DNA from 4 places in the Arthrobacter sp. 01L42 genome. Region 1 is predicted to be linked to each of the others. Evidence: riboswitches for the same ligand, from Rfam matches in the RefSeq annotation. Region 1 holds a riboswitch; each other region holds the start of a gene.
What was found. A riboswitch is a leader RNA that binds a small molecule or an ion and turns the genes downstream of it on or off. The one in region 1 is predicted to bind S-adenosylmethionine.
Positions count from the first base shown of each region.

Region 2: it holds a riboswitch for S-adenosylmethionine, as region 1 does, so the genes downstream of both, AC1DN2_RS12090 (methionine ABC transporter ATP-binding protein) here and AC1DN2_RS04450 (bifunctional o-acetylhomoserine/o-acetylserine sulfhydrylase) in region 1, are expected to answer to the same signal.
Region 3: it holds a riboswitch for S-adenosylmethionine, as region 1 does, so the genes downstream of both, AC1DN2_RS13995 (DUF1737 domain-containing protein) here and AC1DN2_RS04450 (bifunctional o-acetylhomoserine/o-acetylserine sulfhydrylase) in region 1, are expected to answer to the same signal.
Region 4: it holds a riboswitch for S-adenosylmethionine, as region 1 does, so the genes downstream of both, AC1DN2_RS00585 (aminotransferase class V-fold PLP-dependent enzyme) here and AC1DN2_RS04450 (bifunctional o-acetylhomoserine/o-acetylserine sulfhydrylase) in region 1, are expected to answer to the same signal.

Region 1 covers NZ_JBFTSL010000004.1:35,750-41,497, reverse strand. The annotation lists gene AC1DN2_RS04450 (bifunctional o-acetylhomoserine/o-acetylserine sulfhydrylase) at 183-1,499, opposite strand; SAM riboswitch class IV at 1,561-1,676, opposite strand; gene AC1DN2_RS04445 (VOC family protein) at 1,846-2,484, shown strand; gene AC1DN2_RS04440 (CPBP family intramembrane glutamic endopeptidase) at 2,659-3,426, opposite strand; gene AC1DN2_RS04435 (histidine phosphatase family protein) at 3,527-4,207, shown strand; gene AC1DN2_RS04430 (amidohydrolase family protein) at 4,271-5,503, opposite strand; gene AC1DN2_RS04425 (NAD(P)/FAD-dependent oxidoreductase) at 5,515-5,748, opposite strand, start outside.
Region 2 covers NZ_JBFTSL010000012.1:29,067-34,814, forward strand. The annotation lists gene acs (acetate--CoA ligase) at 1-1,514, opposite strand, end outside; gene AC1DN2_RS12085 (CoA-binding protein) at 1,822-2,247, shown strand; SAM riboswitch class I at 2,345-2,435, shown strand; gene AC1DN2_RS12090 (methionine ABC transporter ATP-binding protein) at 2,575-3,384, shown strand; gene AC1DN2_RS12095 (methionine ABC transporter permease) at 3,377-4,042, shown strand; gene AC1DN2_RS12100 (LLM class flavin-dependent oxidoreductase) at 4,089-5,531, shown strand; gene AC1DN2_RS12105 (MetQ/NlpA family ABC transporter substrate-binding protein) at 5,564-5,748, shown strand, end outside.
Region 3 covers NZ_JBFTSL010000015.1:48,012-53,759, reverse strand. The annotation lists gene AC1DN2_RS14010 (glutamate--cysteine ligase 2) at 1-982, shown strand, start outside; gene AC1DN2_RS14005 (O-succinylhomoserine sulfhydrylase) at 1,020-2,228, opposite strand; gene AC1DN2_RS14000 (rhodanese-like domain-containing protein) at 2,229-2,648, opposite strand; gene AC1DN2_RS13995 (DUF1737 domain-containing protein) at 2,645-2,953, opposite strand; SAM riboswitch class IV at 2,981-3,094, opposite strand; gene AC1DN2_RS13990 (ATP-grasp domain-containing protein) at 3,413-4,366, shown strand; gene AC1DN2_RS13985 (aminodeoxychorismate lyase) at 4,439-5,407, opposite strand; gene cls (cardiolipin synthase) at 5,501-5,748, shown strand, end outside.
Region 4 covers NZ_JBFTSL010000001.1:135,020-140,767, forward strand. The annotation lists gene AC1DN2_RS00570 (metal-dependent transcriptional regulator) at 1-212, opposite strand, end outside; gene AC1DN2_RS00575 (Nramp family divalent metal transporter) at 229-1,515, opposite strand; gene AC1DN2_RS00580 (class I SAM-dependent methyltransferase) at 1,693-2,448, opposite strand; gene AC1DN2_RS00585 (aminotransferase class V-fold PLP-dependent enzyme) at 2,586-4,025, opposite strand; SAM riboswitch class IV at 4,060-4,173, opposite strand; gene hisN (histidinol-phosphatase) at 4,251-5,081, opposite strand; gene rsgA (ribosome small subunit-dependent GTPase A) at 5,158-5,748, opposite strand, start outside.

The DNA.
Region 1 (5,748 bases):
GGTACGAGTCTACGAAACGGGGTGCGGAAATGACGAAGATTATGACGTCCATGTGACAGCCGGACCCGTCAGCACCGCAGACTCCCCACCTTTGACAGCCGTGACTGGCGGGTCGCCCCGGAGTGCCGGCGATTCCCGGTGTCATGCCCGTAAAGGTGGGGAAATTCGGCGTGGGCTTCGGCCTAGGCGGACTTGGCCGCGCGGAATCCGGCGTCGAGGTCCGCCAGGATGTCGTCAATGTGCTCCAGTCCCACCGAAAGCCGCACCAGCCCGGGGTTCACCCCGGCGATCACCTGCTGTTCGGGCGAGAGCTGGCTGTGGGTGGTCGACGCCGGATGGATCACCAGCGACCGGACATCGCCGATGTTCGCGACGTGCGAGTGCAGTTCGAGGGCATCGACGAACCGCTTGCCGGCCTCCGCTCCCCCGGCAATGTTGAACGCCACGACGGCGCCGGTCCCCTTGGGCCCGTACTTGCGGCCGCGCTCGTACCAGGGGCTGGACGGCAGCCCGGCGTAGGCGACCGATTCGACGTCGTCCCGCCCCTCCAGCCATTGCGCCACCTTCGTGGCGTTGGCCACGTGGCGCTCGACGCGCAGGCTCAGCGTTTCGATGCCCTGGGCGATGAGGAACGCGTTGAACGGGGACACCGCGGAGCCGAGGTCGCGCAGGAGCTGGACCCGGGCCTTGAGGATGTAGGAGAGATTCGCGCCCAGCGCGCCGCCCGCTCCGAGGTCGCGGGCGTAGACCAGGCCGTTGTAGGTGGGGTCGGGGGTGTTGAAGCCGGGGAACCGCTCCGGGTCCTTCCCGAAGTCGAAGTTGCCGGAGTCCACGATCACGCCGGCGATCGCGGCGCCGTGCCCGCCGAGGTACTTGGTGGCGGAATGGACCACGATGTCCGCGCCCCACTCGATCGGCCGGATCAGGTAGGGGGTGGAGAGCGTGTTGTCGACAACCAGCGGCACGCCGGCCTCGTGCGCCACCCGGGAGACGCCCTCGATGTCCAGGACGTCCTGGCGGGGGTTGGAGACCACTTCGCCGAAGAACAGCTTGGTGTTGGGCTGGACGGCGTCCCGCCACTGGTCCAGGTTGTCCGGGTCCGCCACGAAGGTCACGGAGATGCCGAACTTCTTCAGCGTGTGCGCGAGCAGGTTGTAGGTTCCGCCATAGAGGCTGGGGCTGGCCACCACATGGTCCCCGGCCTCGGCGATATTGAGGATGGCGAACGTCTCGGCGGCCTGGCCGGAGCTGAGCAGCAGCGCCGCGAGACCGCCTTCCAGGCTGGCGACGCGCTGTTCGACGGCATCCTGTGTCGGGTTGCCGATCCGGGTGTAGATGGGCGCGAGCTCGGCGAGCGCAAAGCGGTTCGCGGCGCTTTCGGCGCTGGGGAACACGAACGACGTCGTCTGGTAGATAGGCAGGGAACGCGCGCCGGTGGCGCTGTCCGGCTCCTGGCCGGCGTGGATCTGGCGGGTTTCAAAGGACCAGGCGTTGGACATTGGTGCTCCTCGAGTCACTGGGCACAGCACCGGCCGGGGCTTTCGGCCCGAACCGGAACAGGCGCCGCGCTTGCCCTCCGGCGGGCGCCGGACGGCCAGGTCTTCACCCGGGGCACCCCACCGCGATACGAGGGTTGCCGGCCAGCAAGCCGGGGCTGTGCGCTGGCACTCATGACCTGACTTCAGTGTAGGAATGGCGGCGGAGCCCTGGATAGCTTTGTGACGAAGATGAAGACGGCCGCCGTGACGGAGCATCCGGGGCGCCGCGTTCCGCGCCCCAGGACGTCCCATGACGGTTAGGGGAGCCTAAGCTGAGAGGTCCATCACAAAGTGCCAAGATGATGGCATGCGCATGGATCACGTCTCTTACGCCTGTGAACACGATGGCTTGGCAGCCACCACTGAACGTATTGCGTCTGCCCTCGGCGTTGAAGCCGTGAAGGGTGGAGTGCACCCCCGTTTCGGGACACGCAACATGATTATCCCGCTCGCGGGACACAAGTACCTGGAAGTCGTGGAGGTCCTGAACCACCCGGCCTCCGACAAGGCCCCGTTCGGCCAGGCCGTCCGGGCACGCTCCGAGGCCGGCGGCGGCTGGATGGGCTGGTGCGTCGAGGTTGACGACCTGGCCCCGTTCGAGGAGCGGCTCGGCCGCGCCGCCGTCAACGGCAACCGGAAGTTTCCCGACGGCCGCGAATTGGTCTGGAAGCAGATCGGCATCCTGGGGCTCATCGCCGACCCCCAGGTGCCATACATGCTCAAGTGGGAGGGCGACCCGGAGTTGCACCCGTCCAACGCCTACGCGAGCGATGTCAAGATGTCCGCACTGACCATTGCCGGTTCGGCCGAGCGCGTCACGGAGTGGCTGGGCGAACCGGTTGAAAAGCCGCTGGAAGACGTCGCCGTGAACTGGATCGCGCCGCACGGTACTCCCGGCATCCTCTCTGTCACCTTCGAGACCGCCTCCGGAGCGGTCACGATCTAACGCTCCACCTGCCCCACGCTTCGGCCGCCATCTCTTAGGTGCCAACGATGTCACCTAGGAGACGGCGGCCGAGATCATTTAAGGCCTGCTCCTAATAGCAACGCGGGGTCCCTTCGCGCCCGTCCGGGGGCTCCGGATGGGCCCGAAGGGACCCCGCCTTGCTTTGCGGGGAACTCAGCCCAGGCCCACTGCCTTGCCGAACAGGCTGAACCCCACGAACGCCACGGTGTCCAGGATGGCGTGGGCGATCACCAGCGGCATCACCCGTTTGGTCCGGATGTAGAACAGCGCGAAGACGACGCCCATCACCGCGTTGCCGATGAACGGCCCGAACCCCTGGTACAGGTGATAGCTGCCGCGGAGCAGGGCACTGGCGGCGATGGCCGCCGGCACGCTCCAGCCCAGTTTCCCGAGCCGGTCCAGCAGGTACGCCACCACAATCACTTCCTCGACCACCGCGTGCCGGATCGCGGACAGGACCAGCACCGGCACGGTCCACCAGTACGCGTCCAGGGCGCTGGGGATGATCGCCGTCGTGATCCCCATCGCCCGGCCGGCGGCGTAGAGCCCCAGGGACGGAATGCCGATGAGCGCGGCGAGTCCGAGACCCTGCAGGAGGTCCTTGCCGGGCCGGGCGAAGTCGAAGCCGATCCTTCGGAACGCCGAGGTTCCGCGTTCACCGGCCGGCCAGTGTTCGGTGAGGAAATAGATCACGAGGGCCACCGGGACCAGGGCGAAGATGATGTCCAGCAACTGGTAGGTGAGGTCGAAGTATTCGCGTGCGCTCTGTGAGCGGTTCAGGGTGGATGTCCCCTGGGCCAGCGGCGCCGTGGTCATCTTGTCCAGCAACTGCACCAGGGAGTAGATCGCGGACTGCCCGAGTGACAACCCCAGGACAATCAACACTTCGAACCGCAGCCGACGGCGGGAGGGAACCAACATGGTTCTATCTTGCCTGCACTTGCCGATAGTTTGCTGGTGCCCGCGTGGTGCCGGCCGCGCCGGCACCCCCGGCTTTTTGGGAGCCCTATGCTTGGGGATTATGAGTGCGCCCCGGAAAATCATCTTGATCCGGCACGGCCAGTCTGCCGCCAATGCCGACACCTCGATCTACAACCGTGTTCCGGACTACCGGATCCCGTTGACCGCGCTGGGCCTGGAGCAGGCCACCGCGGCCGGGGAGGAGGTCCGGCGCCAGCTGGACGGCCGCCCGGTGTGCGTCTACGTCTCCCCTTACCTGCGCGCCTACCAGACCCTCGAGGCGCTGAATCTCGGTCCGCTCGTGGAGCGGGTGATCGAGGAACCGCGCCTGCGCGAACAGGACTGGGCCAACTTTCAGATCGCCGGCGACATCGAGGACCAGAAGGAGCTCCGCAACGCCTACGGGCACTTCTTCTACCGCTTCCGCGAGGGCGAGTCCGGTTCCGATGTGTATGACAGGATTTCTTCCTTCATGGAAACCCTGCACCGGCACTGGTCCCGGCCCGGCTATGCCCCGAACGCGCTGTTTGTGACGCACGGATTGACCATGCGGCTGTTCTGCATGCGCTGGTTCCACTGGTCGGTGGAATATTTCGAGTCCCTGAATAACCCCGAGAACGCCCAGGTCCGCACCCTGCTGCGCACCTCGCACGGCAAGTACGAGCTCGACAAGCCCTTCACGCAGTGGGAGAAGAGGCGCGTGGACGAGACCGTCCTCGACGCACCGCCCATGATGTTCTAGGGCGGCCCGTCCGGGGCCGGAGCCAGCCGGGTCAGCGGACCGGCTCGCTAACGGACCGGCTGGCTAACGGACCGGCTGCGCTACACCGGCGCGCCACACCGCGTGCGTCAGGGGGATGCCGGGCCGGTAGGCCAGGTGCGTGGCGGAAGGCGCGTTGAGCAGGTGCAGGTCCGCGCGGTGTCCGACGGCGATCGAGCCCACCGCGCGTGCGCCGTCGGCGTCGCTTCCGGACTCCCGGCTCAGGGCCAGCGCGCCGCCGTAGGTCGCGGCACGCACCGCCTCATGGACGCTGAGCCGCATCTGCAGCACGGCGGTGGTGACGCAGAACGCCATGGAGCTCGTGTAGGACGTGCCGGGGTTGCAATTGGACGCCAGCGCCAGCTGCACACCGGCGTCGAGCAGTTCACGACCGGGGGCCAGCGGCTGCCGGGTGGAGAGATCGCAGGCCGGCAGGCACGTGGCGACCGTGCCGCGCTGCCCGGATCCAGGCGTGCCGCTGCCGCCGGCGGCGTCCCAGCCGGACCAGCTGCCGGCAAGGGCATCGACATCCGCGGCCGAAAGGTAGTTCACGTGGTCCACGCTCGCGGCGCCGACTTCCACCGCCAGCCGGACGCCGGGGCCCTCGCCGAGCTGGTTGCCGTGGACGCGCAGCCCCAGCCCGGCGGCCTTGCAGGCCAGGAGCACCCGGCGGGACTGGTCCTCGTTGAACGCGCCCTGCTCGCAAAAGACGTCGGCCCAGCGGACGTAGGGCCGAACTGCGGTGAGCATCGGCCCGCAAACCAGCTCCGTATATTCCTCCGCGTCCATCCCGGCGGGCACAAGGTGCGCCCCCAGGTAAGTCACCTCGTCCGCCACGGTGGAGGCGATGCGGGCGCTGCGGGCCTCGTTCTCGAGGTCCAGGCCGTAGCCGGTTTTGGTCTCCAGGTAGGTGGTGCCCTGCGACACGGCCTCCGCGACGCGGCCCATCGCCAGCCGGGTCAGGTCGAAGTCGCTCGTGCTCCGGGTGGCGCCGGTGGTGACGGCGATCCCGCCGGCGCTGTAGCTTTCTCCCGCCATCCGGGCCTCGAACTCGGCAGTGCGGTCCCCCGCGAAGATCAGGTGCGTGTGCGAGTCGACCCAGCCCGGGAGGAGCGCCCGGCCACCGGCATCCACCCGTTCGTCCGCGGCCGGGGCGTCGGCCGCGGGCCCGAGCCAGGAAATCCGCTCCCCCTCGATTACCACCGCCGCGTCGCGGAGGACGCGGTGTTCCGCGTCCTGGGTCATCAGTTCGGCGATATTGGTGATGAGGGTACTCATGGATCCATTCTTCAGCGCCGGATGGACCAGCGGGTCGCGGCCAGCGCCTCCGCTGTCCGGGATGCCGGACTGGCCTCGGTGGACGGGGACACGGCCAGGGACACGGCCGGGGTCAGAGCCGGGGCGGAGCCCTGGCCGGCGAGGATCAGCCCGGCGGCCAGTTCCGCGACGCCGGATGAGGTCTGGAATCCGTACCCGCCCTGGCCGGCGAGCCAGAAGAATCCGGTGGCCTCGGCGTCGAACCC
Region 2 (5,748 bases), on a different contig from region 1:
GAGAGGATGGTGGCGCCGGTTTCGGACTGCCACCACGTGTCCACCACGGGGGCGGTGCCGGCACCGATGTTGGTCCGGAACCAGCGCCAGGCCTCGGGGTTGATGGCCTCGCCTACCGTGCCGAGAAGACGGATAGAGGAGAGGTCGTACGTGTCCGGGACGCCGTCCGGGAACCAGCCCATGAGGGAGCGGACCAGGGTGGGCGCGGTGTAATACTGCGTGACCGCGTAGCGTTCGATGATCTCAAAGTGCCGGCCCGGGTGCGGGGTGTTGGGCGTGCCCTCGAAGATGACCTGCGTGGCGCCGTTGGAGAGCGGGCCGTAGAGCTCATAGGTGTGCGCGGTGACCCAGGCGAGGTCGGCCGTGCACCAGTGCACGTCCTCCTCCCGCAGCCCGGGGTCGGGGTTGCTGAACAGGTGCTCGAAGCTCCATGACGCCTGTGTGAGGTAGCCGCCGGAGGTGTGGACCAGGCCCTTGGGCTTGCCGGTGGTGCCGGAGGTGTACATGATGACCAGCGGCGTCTCGGCATCGAACGCCTCGGCTTCGTGAGTCTCGGAGGCGGTGCCGACGGCGTCGTGCCACCACACATCGCGGCCGGCGGTCATCGGAACGGTGTCCAGTTCGTCCGCGGGAGTGGTCCGGTTGACCACCAGGACGTGTTCGATGGCGTTGTCGCCGGAGACGGCGGCGTCCGCGTTGTCCTTGACCGGCACGGCGGTGCCGCGGCGGAACTGGCCGTCGGTGGTGACCAGGAGCTTGGCGCCGGTGTCCTCCACCCGGAACTTCAGGGCCTCGGCGGAGAATCCGCCGAAGACCAGGGAATGGATGGCACCGATCCGGGCCACCGCGAGGGTGATGATCACGGTTTCGGGGATGACGGGGAGGTAGATGACCACCCGGTCGCCCTTGGTGATACCGAGATCCAGGAGGGCATTGGCGGCTTTGGAGACCTCGCGCTGGAGTTCGGCGTAGGTGACGGCACGGCGGTCGCCGGGCTCGCCCTCAAAGTGCAGGGCCACCTTGTCTCCGCGCCCCGCCGCTACGTGGCGGTCGACGCAGTTGTAGGCGACATTGAGCCTGCCCCCTTCGAACCAGGTGATCTGAGGTCCGGTGCCGGCCTCGACGTCGGCCGGGATCCGGCGGTGCGCGGTGTGCCAGGGCTTGGTTTGCTCCGTCGCGCCGCCGGGCAGGTCCGCCCAGTCGAGGCGGAGAGCCTGGGTTTCCCAGAACGCAACCGTCTCTGCCTGGACAGTTCCCGCGGTCACGGCGCCGCCGTGCCGGGGAAGGTGGTTTCCGAAGGTGGTGCTGCGGTGACGCGCCGGCCCATCGGCGGGGACGCCGTGCACTGCGCCGTCCGTGGACTCGTTCAGGGACCACCCCGAAGAGCCGCGAGAGGAGCCGGGCGCGTCACGCAGCCCTGCTTCGTTCGCCGTCGCGTCCGAAGTGGTTTGTGGGAATGCCTCGGACGCAGTCCGGGCAAAGGTGGGCAGGGCGGAAGAATTCTCAGGGGTCATTGCTGCACTCCATCGGTCCTGGCAGTAGCACCCTTGGTTGCTCCGGCTCCCTCGAATTTCACCGAAGGAGGGCGGAGCGGTTGCGTGGGAATGGTCGTCTCACGTCACCGGGGGGTTGCTGCGGCGTCATCGATCCAGGTCTCTCGGCCGCTCGGGATGGTCACTACCTACTAGAACTTCAGATGCACGATTCCGCAAAATCGGCGTCCGGGAGCGCCGTAATATTCGTTCACCCGGCGTGGGTCCTGCCCAAATCATTCATTTATTCGACAATTGCCCGGAAAGGTCGCAGGAGTAAGGTTGATGCATGGCCCATGTTAACGATCCGGCAGTCATTGACCGCCTCATGCGAACCAAAGGCACGTGGGCGGTGGTCGGCCTCACCACCAACGAATGGCGCTCGGCGTATGAGGTCTCCCTCTATGTCCGGGACCGGATGGGCATGACCATCATTCCGGTCAACCTTCCGGGCGACGATGTCCACGGCGAGAAGGGGTACCGTTCCCTGTCTGACATCCCGGCGGAGAAGCACCCGATCGACGTCGTGGACTGCTTCGTCAACTCCCACAGGGTGGGCGCAGTCATAGACGAGGCCATCGCAGTAGGCGCCAAGGCCGTCTGGCTGCAGCTGGGCGTCTTCGACGACGCCGCGACGGACCGGGCCAAGGCCGCCGGGCTGGACGTCGTCGTGAACGCGTGCCCCGCCCGCGAAGGCTGGCGCGTGGGCATCTAACGGCCCGGGAATGACGATCAACAGATCGGGAAGAGTCGGTTACAAAATGTGACCGGCTTTTTCTGTATCCGGCCTCCTGCCGTGTGAGATGGACTCGTAACCATCCCGAGCGGCTGAGAGATCTGGCTCCGTGACGCCGCAGCAACCCCCTCCTTTGAGGACGGTGCTACCGCCAGGACCGATGGAGAACCACTGTGTTCTGAGGCTCCCCGGCTTCGCTCAGCGCTGCCCGGAAGCCAGGACCCAGGGCTTTCCTCGGGCGAGCCCGGAGGAAATCATGAACACGCAGACAGCGGCAGCGCCGCGGCCCCGAGCAGGTGGGGGCCTGTGATCGAGATCCAGAACGTCAGCACGTCATTCGCTTCGGCCGCGGGACCTTTCACGGCCGTCGATGACGTCAGCATGCACATCAGGCGGGGCACCATCCAGGGCATCATCGGGTTCTCCGGCGCCGGCAAATCCACGCTGCTGCGCAACATCAACCTCCTCGAGCGCCCGACGTCGGGCCGCGTCCTGGTGGACGGCGTGGACCTGGTGACCCTGTCCGACGCCGAGCTCCGGACCAAGCGGCATGACATCGGCATGATTTTCCAGCACTTCAATCTCCTCAACAACCTCACAGCCCAGGAAAATGTGGAGCTGTCCCTGAAGTTCGCCGGCGTCGGGAAGGCGGAACGCCGGCGGCGGGCCGCCGAAACCCTGGAAATCGTGGACCTCGCCGACAAAGCGGGAACGTATCCGGCCAAACTCTCCGGGGGCCAGAAACAGCGGGTGGCGATCGCCCGCGCCCTTGCCACCGGGCCCAAAGTGCTGCTCTGCGACGAGCCGACGTCGGCCGTGGATCCCCGGACGACGTCATCGGTCCTGCAATACCTGGCCGACGTCAACGCCGAATTCGGCATCACAATCGTGGTGGTCACCCACGAGATGAATGTCATCAAGGCCATCGCGGACAACGTCGCGGTCATGGAAGAAGGCCGGGTGGTGGAGCAGCTCGACCTCGCCGAACTCCAGCGCCCCGGCTTCCACCCGGCGACGTCGATCGGCCGCTACCTGGTCTCCGATGAGATCCAGCTGGACCGCTCCGGGAGGGGCACCCACACCACAGCCGCGTCGGAGGGCCTGATCAATGCTTGACCGCATCCTGGAAGTCCTGCCCGAAATCGGCGTCGCCATGGGACAGACCCTCACCATGCTGCTGGTGGCCATCCCGCTGGCAGTGCTGCTCGGGACACCGCTGGGTGTCCTGCTCTACACCATCGGTCCCAACGGGCTCAAGCACAGGCCAAAGCTGCACCGGGTCCTGGACGGGCTGGTCAACCTGCTCCGCTCGTTCCCGTTCCTGATCCTGCTGATCGCGATCATTCCCGTGACCAGGTTCATTGTCGGCACGACCATCGGCACGGCCGCCGTCATTGTCCCGCTGACCCTCAACGCCATTCCGTATTTCGCCCGCTTCGTGGAACAGAACCTGAGCCAACTCGGCGGCGGAGTGGTCGAAGCGGCACGGTCCATGGGCGCCAGCAGGTCCCAGATCGTCCGGGACGTCCTGATTGTGGAGGCGAAGCCCGGACTCGTCAGCTCCATCACCATCATGACCGTCAGCTTCATCTCGTACTCGGCGATGGCCGGACTGGTGGGCGGCGGCGGAATCGGCGACTTCGCCATCCGGTACGGCTATTACCGCTACGAAACGCCGCTCATGATCACCGCCATTGTCCTGATGATCCTGCTGGTCACCATCGTTCAGCTGGGCGGATCCTATGTTGCCCGGCGCCTGGACAAGCGCCTCTGAGCGCCGGCAGCACCCTCGTCCCACCTCCCACAGCGGAAAGCATCCCATGACTTCAACACCCAGTATCCGTTTCGACGGACCCCGTCCGCGCCTGCTGATCAGCGCCTTCGTGATGAACACGTCCAGCCACATCATGGGCGGCCAGTGGCGGCGCCCGGAAGCCCAGCAGCACCGGTTCAACGAACTCCAGCTCTGGATCGACCTGGCCCGCCAGCTCGAAGACGCCAAGTTTGACGCGATCTTCTTCGCCGACGTCGTCGGTCTCTACGGCGACTACGACGGCGGGTGGGCATCTCTGCTGAAAAAGGGCCTGCAGGTGCCGTCCAACGACCCCCTCATTCTGCTGTCCGCGCTCGCCACGGGAACGCGGGAGATCGGGCTGGCCGCGACGTCGTCGGTGATTCAAAGCCATCCGTTCCAGTTCGCCCGGCAGATGTCCACGCTGGACCACATCAGCGGCGGCCGCGTGGCCTGGAACATCGTCACCAGCGTGCTGGAAAACGCGCACCGGAACTTCAACGCCACCGAGCTGACCAAGCATGACGAACGCTACGACTGGGCGGACGAATACGTCGAGGCCGCCTACAAATTGTGGGAAGGGTCCTGGGAAGACGACGCGCTGCTCCGGGACAAGGCGACCGGGGTCCACGCGGACCCGGAGAAGGTCAGCAAGATCTACCACCGCGGGCCCCGGTACTCGATCGACGGACCCCACCTCGCGGCCCCTTCACCGCAACGCACCCCGGTGCTTTTCCAGGCCGGGAGCTCCGGCCGCGGCCAGCAGTTCTGCGCCGCCAACGCCGAGGCCACCTTCACCCTCGCGCCGAGCACCGAGGTGGCCGCGAAGTACACCGCGGCCGTCCGGGAACAGGCCGTTGCCGCCGGCCGCCATCCGGATGACGTGAAGTTCCTCCAGGGCATGCACTTCGTGGTGGGCGGCACCGAAGCCGAGGCGCACCGCAAGGCCGACGAGCTCGAGGACAGCCTGGACATTGAGGCCCTGCTGGCCCACGTGGGCGGCGGGTTCGGCGTCGACCTCGGCGGCCTGCCGCTGGACACCCCGCTCGGGGACCTTGAAACGGAAGGCAGCCAGGGACATCTCACGGCTATCCGCGCCTCCGTCCGCGGCGGCAACCCCACCCTCCGCGACATTGCGCTCTACCGCAGCCGGGCCAACCGGGTGGTGGGAACGCCGGACCAGATTGCCGACCGTCTCGAGCAGTGGCAGGACGCCGGAATCGACGGCATCAACATCATCAACCAGACCATCCCCGGCTCCTACACCGACTTCATCGACGGTGTGCTGCCGGAACTGCGCAGCCGCGGCCTCGCCCAGACCGGCTACGCGCCGGGAACCCTGCGCGAGAAGCTCTTCGGCGCCGGGCCGCGGCTCAACGGACGCCACCCCGCGGCGGCCTTCCGGGGAGCCTTCACCGAATTCTCCGCGGCGGCCGAAAACCAGCCCGCCAGCGTTACCGCCCAGTCATAGCCCAGCGCGAACCACCACAAAGGACCAAGACCATGCAGCGTAGAAATTTCCTCAAATATGCCCTCGCCGGTGCCGGTGCTGTCTCCGCCGCGGCACTGACCGGCTGCGGCCTCACCAACCCCGGCGGCGCCGGCGCCAGCGGCGGCAAGACGATCAAGATTATCGTCACCGAGTCCGCCCCGTACCAGGAACCGACCAAGCTGGCCCAGAAGTTGCT
Region 3 (5,748 bases), on a different contig from region 1:
TCCGTGCCTGGAGTACACGGAATTGCTCCGGCAGCTCAGGCGTGGCCGGTCCCTTGCGGACCAGGCCGCCCGGGCGCACGGCGGGCGCGTCGCGGCCCTGGCCACGTCGCCCCAAGGCTCCGCCACCCACCTGACGCCGAATCCGCGCTATATGACCATGCAGCAGCGCTTCGGGCTCACCGTCCGGAACCAACTGACCTGCGGCCTCCACGTCCACACCTTTGTGGAGTCCCCGGAGGAGGGCGTGGCGGTAATGGACCGGATCCGCGACAAGCTGGCCGTGCTGATAGCACTCAGCGCGAATTCCCCCTACTGGAATGGGGCCGAGACCGGATTCGAAAGCTACCGCACCCAGGCCTGGAACCGCTGGCCGGGCTCGGGTCCCACGATGATCTTCGGCAGCCTGCCCATCTACCGCCGCGTGGTCACCCGGCTGGTCGAAAGCGGCGTCCTGATGGATGAGGGGATGGTCTATTTCGACGCGCGGCTGGCCCGGCAGCATCCCACCGTGGAGATCCGGGTCGCGGATGTCTGCCTGCGGGCCGAGGATGCTGCCCTGATTGCCGTACTGGTGCGCGCCCTCGTGGAGTCGGCCGCCCGGGAATGGAACGACGGCGTCGATCCCGCCCCGGTGCCCACGCTGCTGCTGCGGATGGCCGCCTGGCAGGCCAGCAATTGCGGACTGCGCGGGGAGCTCCTGGACTTCGGAACCTTCACCCCGGCCCCGGCCGCGGACGTGGTCAGGGCGCTCGTGGACTTCGTGGCCCCGGTGCTTGAGGAACAGGGCGAGCTGGAGCTGGCGCGCGAGGGCGTCGAGCGGATTCTGGCAGAGGGTACCGGTTCGCAGCTGCAGCGCGGCCCGTTCCGGGCCGGCGGCCTGCCCGCCGTCGTCGAGCGGGCCATCGAACTGACCACCGAGGGGCCCGCCACCGAGGGGCCGGCAGACAATCGTTCGGCCCTGGGCCGGTTGCGCCCGGCCTGACCGGGAGCCCGCAACAGTTGCGGGTGCGGCGGAAGCCCTAGACCTGCTTGAGCGCCTGGCCGAGGTCGCGGATCAAGTCATCGACGTCCTCCAGGCCCACCGAGAGCCGGACCACGCCGTCGCTGAGCCCGATCGCCGCGCGGCCTTCCGGGCCCATCGCGCGGTGCGTGGTGGTGGCCGGGTGCGTGATGAGCGTCTTGGCATCGCCCAGGTTGTTGGAGATGTCGATGATCCGCAGCGCGTCCAGGAGTGCGAACGCGGCCTGCTTCGCCGTGCGCCCGGGGGAGGGCTGCAGCTCCAGGGTGAGCACGGTCCCGCCGGCCTTCATCTGCTGCACTGCGAGCGGGTACTGCGGGTGGGACGGCAGCAGCGGGTACTTTACCCAGCCGACCGCAGGCTGTCCCTCGAGCCATTCGGCCAGCCGCAGCGCGGAGGCCGAGGAATGGTTGACGCGCAGGGCCATGGTCTCCAGGCCCTTGGTGAGCACCCAGGCGTTGAACGCCGAAAGGGCCGGACCGGTGTGCCGCATGAGCTGCTTGACGGGCCCGTCGATGAATTCCTTGGTGCCCAGGATGGCCCCGCCCAGGACGCGGCCCTGGCCGTCGATGTGCTTGGTGCCGGAGTAGACCACCACGTCCGCGCCGAGGTCGCCGCAGCGCTGGAGCAGCGGGGTGGCGAAGACGTTGTCAACCACCACCGTGGCGCCGGCCGCGTGCGCCAGTTTGCTCACGGCGGCGATGTCCACGATTTCCTGCATCGGGTTCGACGGCGACTCGAAGAACACCGCCGTGGTCGGCTCGGACAGCGCGGATTTCCACTGCTCCAGGTCCGGGCCGTCCACGAAGACCGTCTCGACACCCCAGCGCGGCAGGATTTCGTTCAGGATCACGAAGCACGAGCCGAACAGCGAGCGGGCCGCGACCACCCGGTCGCCGGCCGCCAACAGCGCGCCCAGGGCGGTGAAGACGGCGGACATGCCGGACGCCGTCGCGAAACACGCCTCCGTTCCCTCGAGCAGCCGGAGCCGCTCCTGGAAGGTGGCGACGGAGGGGTTGCCGTAGCGGGAGTAGACGAAGCGCTCGTCCTCACCGGTGAAGGCGCGCTCGGCGGCGGCCGCGGACTCGTAGACGAATCCTGAATTGAGGAAGATCGGCTCGGTGGTTTCCTGGAAGCCGGTGCGGTCAAGGCCGCCACGGACGGCCTGGGTGTCGGCCGCCCAGCCGGCGGCGTCGGGATTGAAAGTCACTTAGATCTTTCCGAGGTTGGTGGGCAGGCCGCGGTTCTTCCAGCCATTGACGGTGCGTTCGCCAAAGCGGTCGGTCTCGCCTTCGAAGCCCTCAAGGACGTTGTACGAGGTGTAGCCGGCGGCCGTCGCGGCCGTCGCGGCCGCGATCGACCGGGCCCCGGAACGGCAAAGGAACACCAGTTCGACGGCGGTGTCCTCCGGCGCCTGCTGCCTTAGCTGTTCCACGAAGTGCGGGTTCGGCGTGCCGCCGGCGAGGTTCCACTGGATGAAGAGCGGATCGTTGCGGCTCTCGCCCGCGGCCGCGGTGTCCGGGATGCCGATGTGGGCCCATTCGCCCTCGGTCCGGACATCCACCAGGATGGCTCCGGCCTCCAGCTTGGCCCACGCCTCCTGCGGGCTGAGGTCTCCGGCGTAGCTCATGCGTGGCCCGCGAAGGCCCCGTCGGCGCCAAATTCGTCGGCGTCGAGCTCATCAACCGCATTGGCCACGGCGGCGTCCGCACTGGCAATCGCGGCCGGCAGGACCAGCGCCTGCGCCACGATCACGGTGCTTCCGTTGAAGCTGGCGGCGGGGCTTCCATGCAGCACGTAACCCTCGGCCAGGGCGGCTGACACCCGCTCGCAAAAGGCGCGGTCATCCGCCCCGGTGAACAGGCGGTAGGCCAGCCTCTCCTCGCCCCCGGGTGCGGTACCGGGTGCTGTGCCGGGTGCGGCTGTTGTGGGTATTGACGTGTCGGTCACGACGGATCTCCTCTTTCACGCTTGCAGCTCGAATTCTCGATTGCCGAGTATTCACCTGAGGCACCCCGCCGCGAAAGGGAGGGTTGCCGACCGGCCAGTCAGGGCTTGGCACCGGTTCTCATTACTCCCCAAAAACGTAACACCTGCGACGCCGGCCCGCACCGCCGCCGTCGTCATGTTCCGTAACCGGACCGCGGCCCGGGCGAGTAGTGGCGGGCTCCAGTTTCGGGTACAGCCCACTCGTGTCTGCCGGGACGTTTCTCCGTTTACTGGGGGGATTAGGTCCGACGAGTCGGCCGGAGCTGCAGGTGATTCGAGCAATGTGTGAATCAAGCAGTCCCGGAATCGACTCGTCTGTCCATCAACAAGCTGTCTGGGAATCGGTGGCTGGAACGGTCGGAGCCGCAGCCGCGGTCCGGCCGGTGACGGCGGAATGGAGCAATCGTGGGCCCGCGCATACTCGTTACCGGGATTACAAGCGCCGCCGGACGGGCCGTCGCGGCCCAGCTCGAAGCCCGGGGCCTCCCGTACCTCGGCTCCGACGCCCGTGCCGACACCCGCCAGGCCGGGGAGGCTCCCGCCGCCGCGGTCAGGCTCCTGCCGGCGACGAACCCGGACATGGTCCTGGACCTGCGCCGGGTGGTGGACCGCGAAGCCATCAACGTCATCATTCCGACCCTCACCGTGGAACTCCCGGTCCTGGCCGCGGCCCGCGCCGGATTCGCCCAGGATGTGCGGATCATCGTGGCCGACCCCGCCGCGGTGGCCCTCGCCAACGACCACCTGTTCACCACCTGGGCGCTGCAAGCGGCCGGCATCCCGGTGCCCCGGTTCGCGGTTCCGGGCGACCTCGCCGCCGCGCCGGCTTCCCTCGCCGGCCTCAGCGGCCCCGTGGTGGTCAAGCCGCGGGTCTTCAAAGGCTCCCATGGTGTCCACCTGCTGGCCGGAACCGACTCCGTTAGCTGGAAGAACATGCCGGCGGGGCAACTGGTCCAGGAATTTATCCCGGGCGCCGACTATGTGTGCCTGGTGTTCGGCACCCCGGCACGCAACGCGATGGCGCCGGTGGCGGTGGTCCTCGAGAAGACCAGGACTCCGTATGGACGCGCCGGCAGCGACGAGGTCAGCCGCAGGGTGCCGGCGAACCAGGCCGGCGATGTGCGCAAGCTGGGCCTGGCCGCCGTCCGCACGCTCGGGCTGACCGGGCCGGTCCAGGTCCAGATCCGCCGCCGCACCGACGGAACGCCCGTGGTGCTGGGTGTCTGCGCGGCCCTGGGGGAGAACAGCACCTGGGCCCCGGAAATGCTCGACGCCGTGCTCGCAACGTTCATGCTCCCGGCGTTCAACCCGGCCTCGTTCCGCCTGTGCCCGGCAGTGCCCGCTGACGCCCTGGGGTGAGCGCAACACCAACGCGGGGTCACTTACGGCCCATCCGGGGACATGGGATGGGCCGTAGCTGACCCCGCGTTGCTATTCGATGGTCGCGAAGAGGGCGTTGAGTTCGGCCGTGAGCTGGCGCCGCAGTTCCGGGGTGCCGATTTCCTGCCCGTCGATGTGGTTCACCGGGGCCAGGAGCCGGATGCTGGAGATCAGCCAGACCGCGTCGGCGTCCAGCAGGTCCTTCGGCTCCAGCGGGCCGTAACCCAGCTCCCAGCCGGCGGCCTTGGCGGCGGTGAACAGGGCGCCCTGTGACGTGCCGGGCAGGATGCCGCTGTCCAGCTGGGGCGTGATGAGCCGCCGGATGGTGCGGACGCCGCCGGCGCCGTCGTCCGAGGTTTCCAGGTGGGCCAGCAGAACGGTCGACGTCGGACCTTCCAGCACCCGGCCGTCCGCGGACGTGAAGATGACGTCGTCGGCGCCCTGCCGGTGGGCGTAGCGCAGCGCCGCCATGTTCACGGCGTAGGAAAGGGTCTTGGCGCCGAGCAGGAGCCACGGGGCGCGCTCGCCGACTTCACTGTCGTAGCCGCGGTCGAGCAGGATGACGTCGATCCCGGTCTCGCGCTGCCGCCGTCCCGCGGCCGCCGGGGCGGAGGCCTGGACCCAGCATGTGGGGGCAGCCGCGCCCTCCGGCCCGCGGGTGACAATCAGCTTCACCACCACCTCGTCCTGCTCCGCGCCGCCCGTTGCAGCCGCGGCGGGTTCCTGCCCCCGGAACTCGCGGATGGCGGTTTCCACCGCCCGCCGCCATGCGTCCTCGGCGGGGATGTCCAGCTCCAGAAGCCGGGCAGAGCCGGCCAGCCGGGTCAGGTGTGCCTGGATCTTGCGGGGCCGGCCGCCGACGGCCAGGAGGGATTCGAAAACACCGTCGCCGCGGGTGGCGCCCAGGTCCGTGGCCATCAGCTGCGGCTGCGACGCGTCGGCAACGCGGCCGCCGTCGAACGCCGGGTCGAGGAAGACCAGAACGGTCGCGGGCGCGGGAACAGGGGCAGGAGTGGTCATGGCTAAAGCTTAGTCTCGGTGGTCCCGGGATAGGATTTGGTCACTGCCCGTTCGGAACTGTTCCGCGTGGCTTGTACGTTGAGGGGTTCGCCTGTGTTTTGGCCATTTCCGCTGGCGGAGACTTTACCGTCCTGGGCGATTCTGATTTTGACCGTGATCGACTTCGCCATCCGAGTGCTGGCACTGGGCATCATCCCCGGAAACCGGCGGCCCACCACCGCGATGGCCTGGCTGCTGGGCATCTTCATCGTGCCGACCATCGGCCTGCTCCTGTTCCTGCTGTTCGGCAACTTCCGGCTCTCCCGCAAGCGCCGCGCGCAGCAGGACGCGGTCAATACCCG
Region 4 (5,748 bases), on a different contig from region 1:
CCATCGCTGGTGAGCGTGACGGCGCTGTAGGGCTTGTGGTCCACGAGGCCCTGGTCCTTGAGCTTGCGGACCATTTCCGAAACCGAGGAGTTGGCGACGCCCAGGCGCTGCGCCAGCTGCGTGGAGGTGATGGGCTTGCGCTGCCACTCGGTGAACGAATAGATGACCTTGACGTAGTCCTCGATCGAGGAGGAGGGCGTACTGGTCTTCACAGACCTAAGCCTACCGTCAGCTGCTTCCGGAGAAAGTGAGCCACAGCAGCACCAGGTTGAGAGCCACGACGAGCACCACGCTGATGATGGCGGCGACTCGGAGGGCCGGGCCGTCGGCGAACCGGCCCATCAGGGCTTTGTTGCTGGTCAGCACCACCAGCGGGACCAGGACAAAGGGAATCCCGAAGCTGAGGACCACCTGGCTCAGGACGAGCGCCCAGGTGGGGTCGAAGCCCACCGCCAGCAGCACGACGGCGGGGATGAGGGTCACGACGCGCCGGGCCATGACGGGGATCCGGATCTTGAGCAGGCCCTGCATGATGGTGCCGCCGGCATAGCAGCCCACCGAGGTCGATGCCAGGCCGGAGGCGAGCAGCCCGACCGCGAAGATCACGCCGACGATCGGGCCGAGATTGGCGGTGATGGCCGCGTGCGCGCCCTCGATCGTGTCCGTGCCTTCTTCGCCGCCGAGGGTGGAGGCGGCCAGGAGCAGCATGCCGATGTTGACCAGTCCGGCGATCGCGAGGGCGGCCACGACGTCGAACCGGGTGGCCCGGACCAGGCGCGCGATGGCCGCCGGGGGAACATGCAGGTGTTCGTCCGGCCGGTGCCGGTCCCGGGACAGGGCCGAGTGGACGTAGATGGCGTGCGGCATGACGGTGGCCCCGAGCATGCTGGCGGCCAACAGGACGGTGTCCGGGCCCTGGAAACCGGGCATGAGCCCGGCCAGGGCGGCCCCCGGATCGGGCGGGCTGATGAACAGCCCGGCCAGGAAGCCGACTGTGATGATGCCGAGCAGGAACATGATGATGAATTCGAACGGCCGCTGTTTCTGCCGGGCCTGGACCGCGAGCAGGAGCATTGACACGGCGCCGACAATCACGGCGCCAAGGGGGAGGGGCAGGCCGAAAAGCAGGTACAGGGCGATTGCGCCGCCCACCACCTCCGCGAGATCGGTGGCGGCGGCGACAACTTCGGCCTGCACCCAGAAGGCGCGGCGCCAGAACGGCTTGAGCCGTTCACCAAGGATCTCGGGAAGGCTCTTGCCCGTGACGATCCCGAGCTTGGCGGACTGGTACTGGACGAGGACGGCCATGACGTTGGCGGCCACGAGGACCCACACCAGCAGATAGCCGTACTGCGCTCCGGCGGTCAGGTTGGCGGCCACGTTTCCGGGGTCCACGTAGGCGATCGACGCCACGAAGGCCGGTCCCAACAGGCCGATCAGCGCCCTCCGGGCCCCCGGGTGTTTGTAAGTGGGGGCGTCCTGCGCCGGTTGCCCGTGTCCCGTTAGCTCCAGCACTGCCAGCTCCTGTGATTGGCGCGTCGGCGTTGACGCGATGATCGGCGCCGGCCGGAAAACAGCCGGTGTCAAAGTTTCGTGTGCCTATAAGAATTTATTAGGCATACCGAAACAATAAGCCCGGCGGGCGCTGCGTGCAATCCGGGGGAATCCGGGGGAATCCGGGGTGAGCGTGCATCAGGCCCGGAAGGCCCGCCACGTCTGGGTCAGGTAGGGCAGCCGGAGCACCTCGCCAGGGATGTGTCCCAGGTGCTCGTGCAGGTACCAGGCGAGGTTGTCGGTGACCTTGGCCCGGGTGGAGTCCGATGCCGCGAGATAGTAGCTGCGGGACTTGGCCAGCTCCTGGATGTCCTCCGTCGTGACGGAATCCTCCCAGCGCGTCAGGTGGCTCTCCAGCCCGGTGAACTCGGGGCCCACGGCCGGACGGAAGTGTGGTTTGTGGACGTCCCCGGCGTGCATGATCCGGGAGAGCCGGTGCACCCAGGGCACGCTGGTGTCCAGCTGGTTCCAGATCAGGCCCAGCACGCCGTGCGGCCGCAGGATCCGGGCAATCTCGGTGCTTGCCAGGCCGGGGTCGCACCAGTGCCACGCCTGGGCGACCGTGACCAGGTCAAAGGACTCCGGCTCGAGACCGGTGTCCTCGGCGCTGCCCTCGATGGCGGTGACGTCCGGCAGGGTCCGGCGCAACTGCCCGAGCATGTCGGCAGAGGGGTCCACGGCCACCGTGCCCAGTCCGCGTTCCGCCAAAAGGGAGGTGAACTTCCCGGTGCCCGCGCCAATGTCCGCGGCGTCCCTGGCTCCCGACGGGACCAGCCAGTCGGCTGACTCCTGCGGATAGCCGGGGCGGACGCGCTCGTAGTGCTCCCCGCCGTCCTGGAAGCTTTGTCCGAGTTCCTGGCGCCGCACGCTGTGCAGCTTCGGTCCGCTGTGCAGTTTCGGTCCGCTGTGCGGCTTGACTCCGCTGTGGAGCCTGGGGCCGGCGCTTGCCACGTGCGATCTCCTTCGGGAAGGTCCTGCTGGTCTCAGATACCTTTCGAATTTACCGCACCCGCGCCGGGCCCCGATCCTGCCTAGTCGAGGGTGCAGGGCGCAGCGCCGGCGGTGCCCGGGGTGTTCGGCGCCCAGTGGGGATAGCTGCGGGTATCGTTGGCCGGCACCCAGCGGCCCGCGTCCACCACGTAATCCCAGCCGAGTCCGTTCTGCCGCAGCTGCTGCAGGCCGGCCAGCAGGCGTTCGGCGTCCTCAAGCCGTGAGCCGAGGCCGAAGCTGGCCCGCAGGGAGCCGGCGGGCAGGCCGAGCCGCTTGAGCAGCGGGTGGGCACAGAAGCGGCCGTCGCGCAGGCCAATGCCGTGTTCGGCCGACAGGTAGGCGGCCACCAGTCCGGCGTCGTAGCCTTCCACGGAAAAGTTCACGACGCCGATCGTGCCGGTGTCCGGCTGATCGCCTCCAGTGGAAGAAGCAGGGGAAGAATCGGAAGCCGAATCGGCAAAGATCCGGTGCACGGTTACTCCCTCGATGCCCTGGAGGCCCTCGACGAGGAAGGACCGGATGGCGTCCTCGTGGGCCTGCCACTGCTCCGGGTCCAGGGCCGCAATGACCTGGGTGGCGCGGGCGAGGGCCGCCGCGCCGAGGACGTTCGGCGAGCCGCCCTCATGCCGGGCAGGTCCCGTGGTCCAGCTGACGGAGTCGAGCCGGGCATCGCGGACCGCGCCGCCGCCGGCCAGGTGCGGGGTGCCGGCGTCGAGCCAGTCCGTCCGCCCCACCAGCACGCCGGCGCCGAACGGGGCGTACAGCTTGTGTCCCGAGAAGGCGAGGTAATCGACGTCGTCCGCGGCGATATTGATCCGCCGGTGCGGGGCGAGCTGCGCGGCGTCGACAACGATCCTGGCGCCGTATTCGTGCGCCAGTGCGGCCAGGGTCCGGATCGGGAGGATCTCCCCGGTGACGTTGGAGGCGCCGGTGACGGCCAGCAGGCTCACCCCGCCGCGGGCGAGTTCGTCGCGCAGGCGGTCCACGGTGGCCGCGAGGGTGGCGGCGGCCACGACGCTGCGGTGCGGGACATTCTGCCAGGGCAGGAGGTTGGCGTGGTGTTCGATGTCGAGGTAGAGGACCTCGCCCGCGGGCCGCCCGTCGCGCAGCGGCAGGCAGCCGGCCAGCAGGTTCAGGGAATCGGTGGTGTTGCGCGTGAAGATCACGGAATCGCCGGGCCGGCCGCCCACGAAGTCCCGCACGATGTCCCGGGCGTTCTCGTAGACGGAGGTGCTGATCTGTGATGCGTAGCCGGCGCCGCGGTGCACGCTTGCGTAGTACGGCAGGATTTCGTTCAGGTAGGCCGAGACCACGGACAGGGCCGGTGCGGAGGCGCCGTAGTCGAGGTTGGCGTAGCGCGCGTGGCCGCCTGTGATCAGCGGGGCCTGGATTTCAGCCCCGGTGACGGCTGCCAGCGGGCGGGCCGCGAGGGCAAGCCGTGCATGGAATTCAGTGGCGGCGGGGAAAGTGGCAGTTGTCATGGGACCTCACTCGAACAGGACCCCACACCGTGGGAATCCGCGCTTGCCGGGTCCGTTCCGGACCGGCCAGGTCGTCACCCGGGGCACCCCACCGCGACTGGAGGGTTGCCGGCCAGCAAACCGGGGTTTAGCGCTGGCACTCGTGACCTGCATCGAGCGTAGGACATCGGCGCAGCCGGGGAAAAGGCGGCCGCCGATTGTGAAGCGGAATATTACGGGCGCGGATCAGTTGTTCGGGTGGGCCTGGAAGAGGTCGTCGAGTCCGGGGTTGAGCCGCTTGAGCACTTCCGAGTGCAGGATCGAATTGGTGGCCAGGGCGTTGCCGCCGAAGGGGCCGTCCTCGCCTTCGAGCGAGGTGAAGCGGCCGCCGGCCTCGGTCACGATCGGCACCAGGGCGGCCATGTCATAGAGATTCAGCTCGGGTTCGCAGGCGATGTCCACGGCGCCCTCGGCCACGAGGCAGTACGACCAGAAGTCACCGTAGGCGCGGGTCCGCCACACTTCCTCGGTCAGGCCCAGGAACTCATCCAGGTTCCCGCGTTCCTTCCAGCCGCCAAGGCTGGAGTAGGACAGCGAGGCGTCCTCGAGATTGGAGACGTTGGATACCTTCAACCGTGTGGCGGCGGCGAGCGAGCGGCCCGTGTAGGCGCCTGCACCCTTGGCGGCCCACCAGCGCTTGCCCAGTGCCGGCGCGCTGACGACGCCGACCACCGGCTCGCCCTCATCGACGAGGGCGATCAGGGTGGCCCAGACCGGGACGCCGCGGACAAAGTTCTTCGTGCCGTCGATCGGGTCGATGATCCACCGGCGGGAACCGTGGCCCGAGCTGCCGAACTCTTCGCCCAGGACCGCGTCACGCGGACGTGACCGGGAGAGCTGGCCGCGGATGGCCTCTTCCGCGGATTTGTCGGCATCGGTGACGGGTGTAAGGTCGGGCTTCGTCTCGATCCGAAGGTCGAGCGCCTTGAAGCGGCTCATGGTCTGGGAATCGACCGAATCTGCCAGTACATGGGCAAGGCGCAGGTCATCGTTGTAGCTCGAAGCGGGTTGGCTCATGGTTCCAAACTACCGTCAAACCGGGCCCCCGGGCGGGAGGCCGCGGCTCGGCGCCGCCGCCCCGCTGCCGGTCCGGCTAGGAGACGGTGCCCAGTTCCTTGGTTTCCTGCGCTTCCATCCGCGGGTCCGTGCCCAGCAGCCGGCGCAGGGACGCGAGCCTGGCCGGTCCCGAGGGCCCCGCGTGCCCGGCCGCAACCCACTTGTCGACGCCGCAGTTGACGGCGGTGGAGTCATGCTTGCAGCCGCGTTCGCAATCATCGGTGCCCGGTTCCAGGTCCGGGAAGGAACGCAGGATCCGGTCCGGGTCCACGTGGGCCAGACCGAAGGACCGGATGCCGGGGGTGTCGATGATCCAGCTGCCGGCAGGGGCATCGTTGACTTTGAGCGCCAGTGCGGAGGAGGACGTGTGGCGGCCGCGGCCGGTTACCGCGTTCACGCCTCCCGTGGCCCGCTCGGCCCCGGTCAGGGCGTTGACCATGGTGGACTTGCCGACGCCGGAATGGCCCAGCATCACGGTGACCTTGCCGTCGAGGTAGTCGCGCAGCTGGGATACCGCGTCCTTGTCGAGCCGGGCGGAGAGCCCGTCGTCGGAGCGGGCGTCGATGCCGGAAGCGGCGGTGTCGGCGGTCTTGGAGATGATGACGGGGAAGTCGAGGTGCTGGTAGTT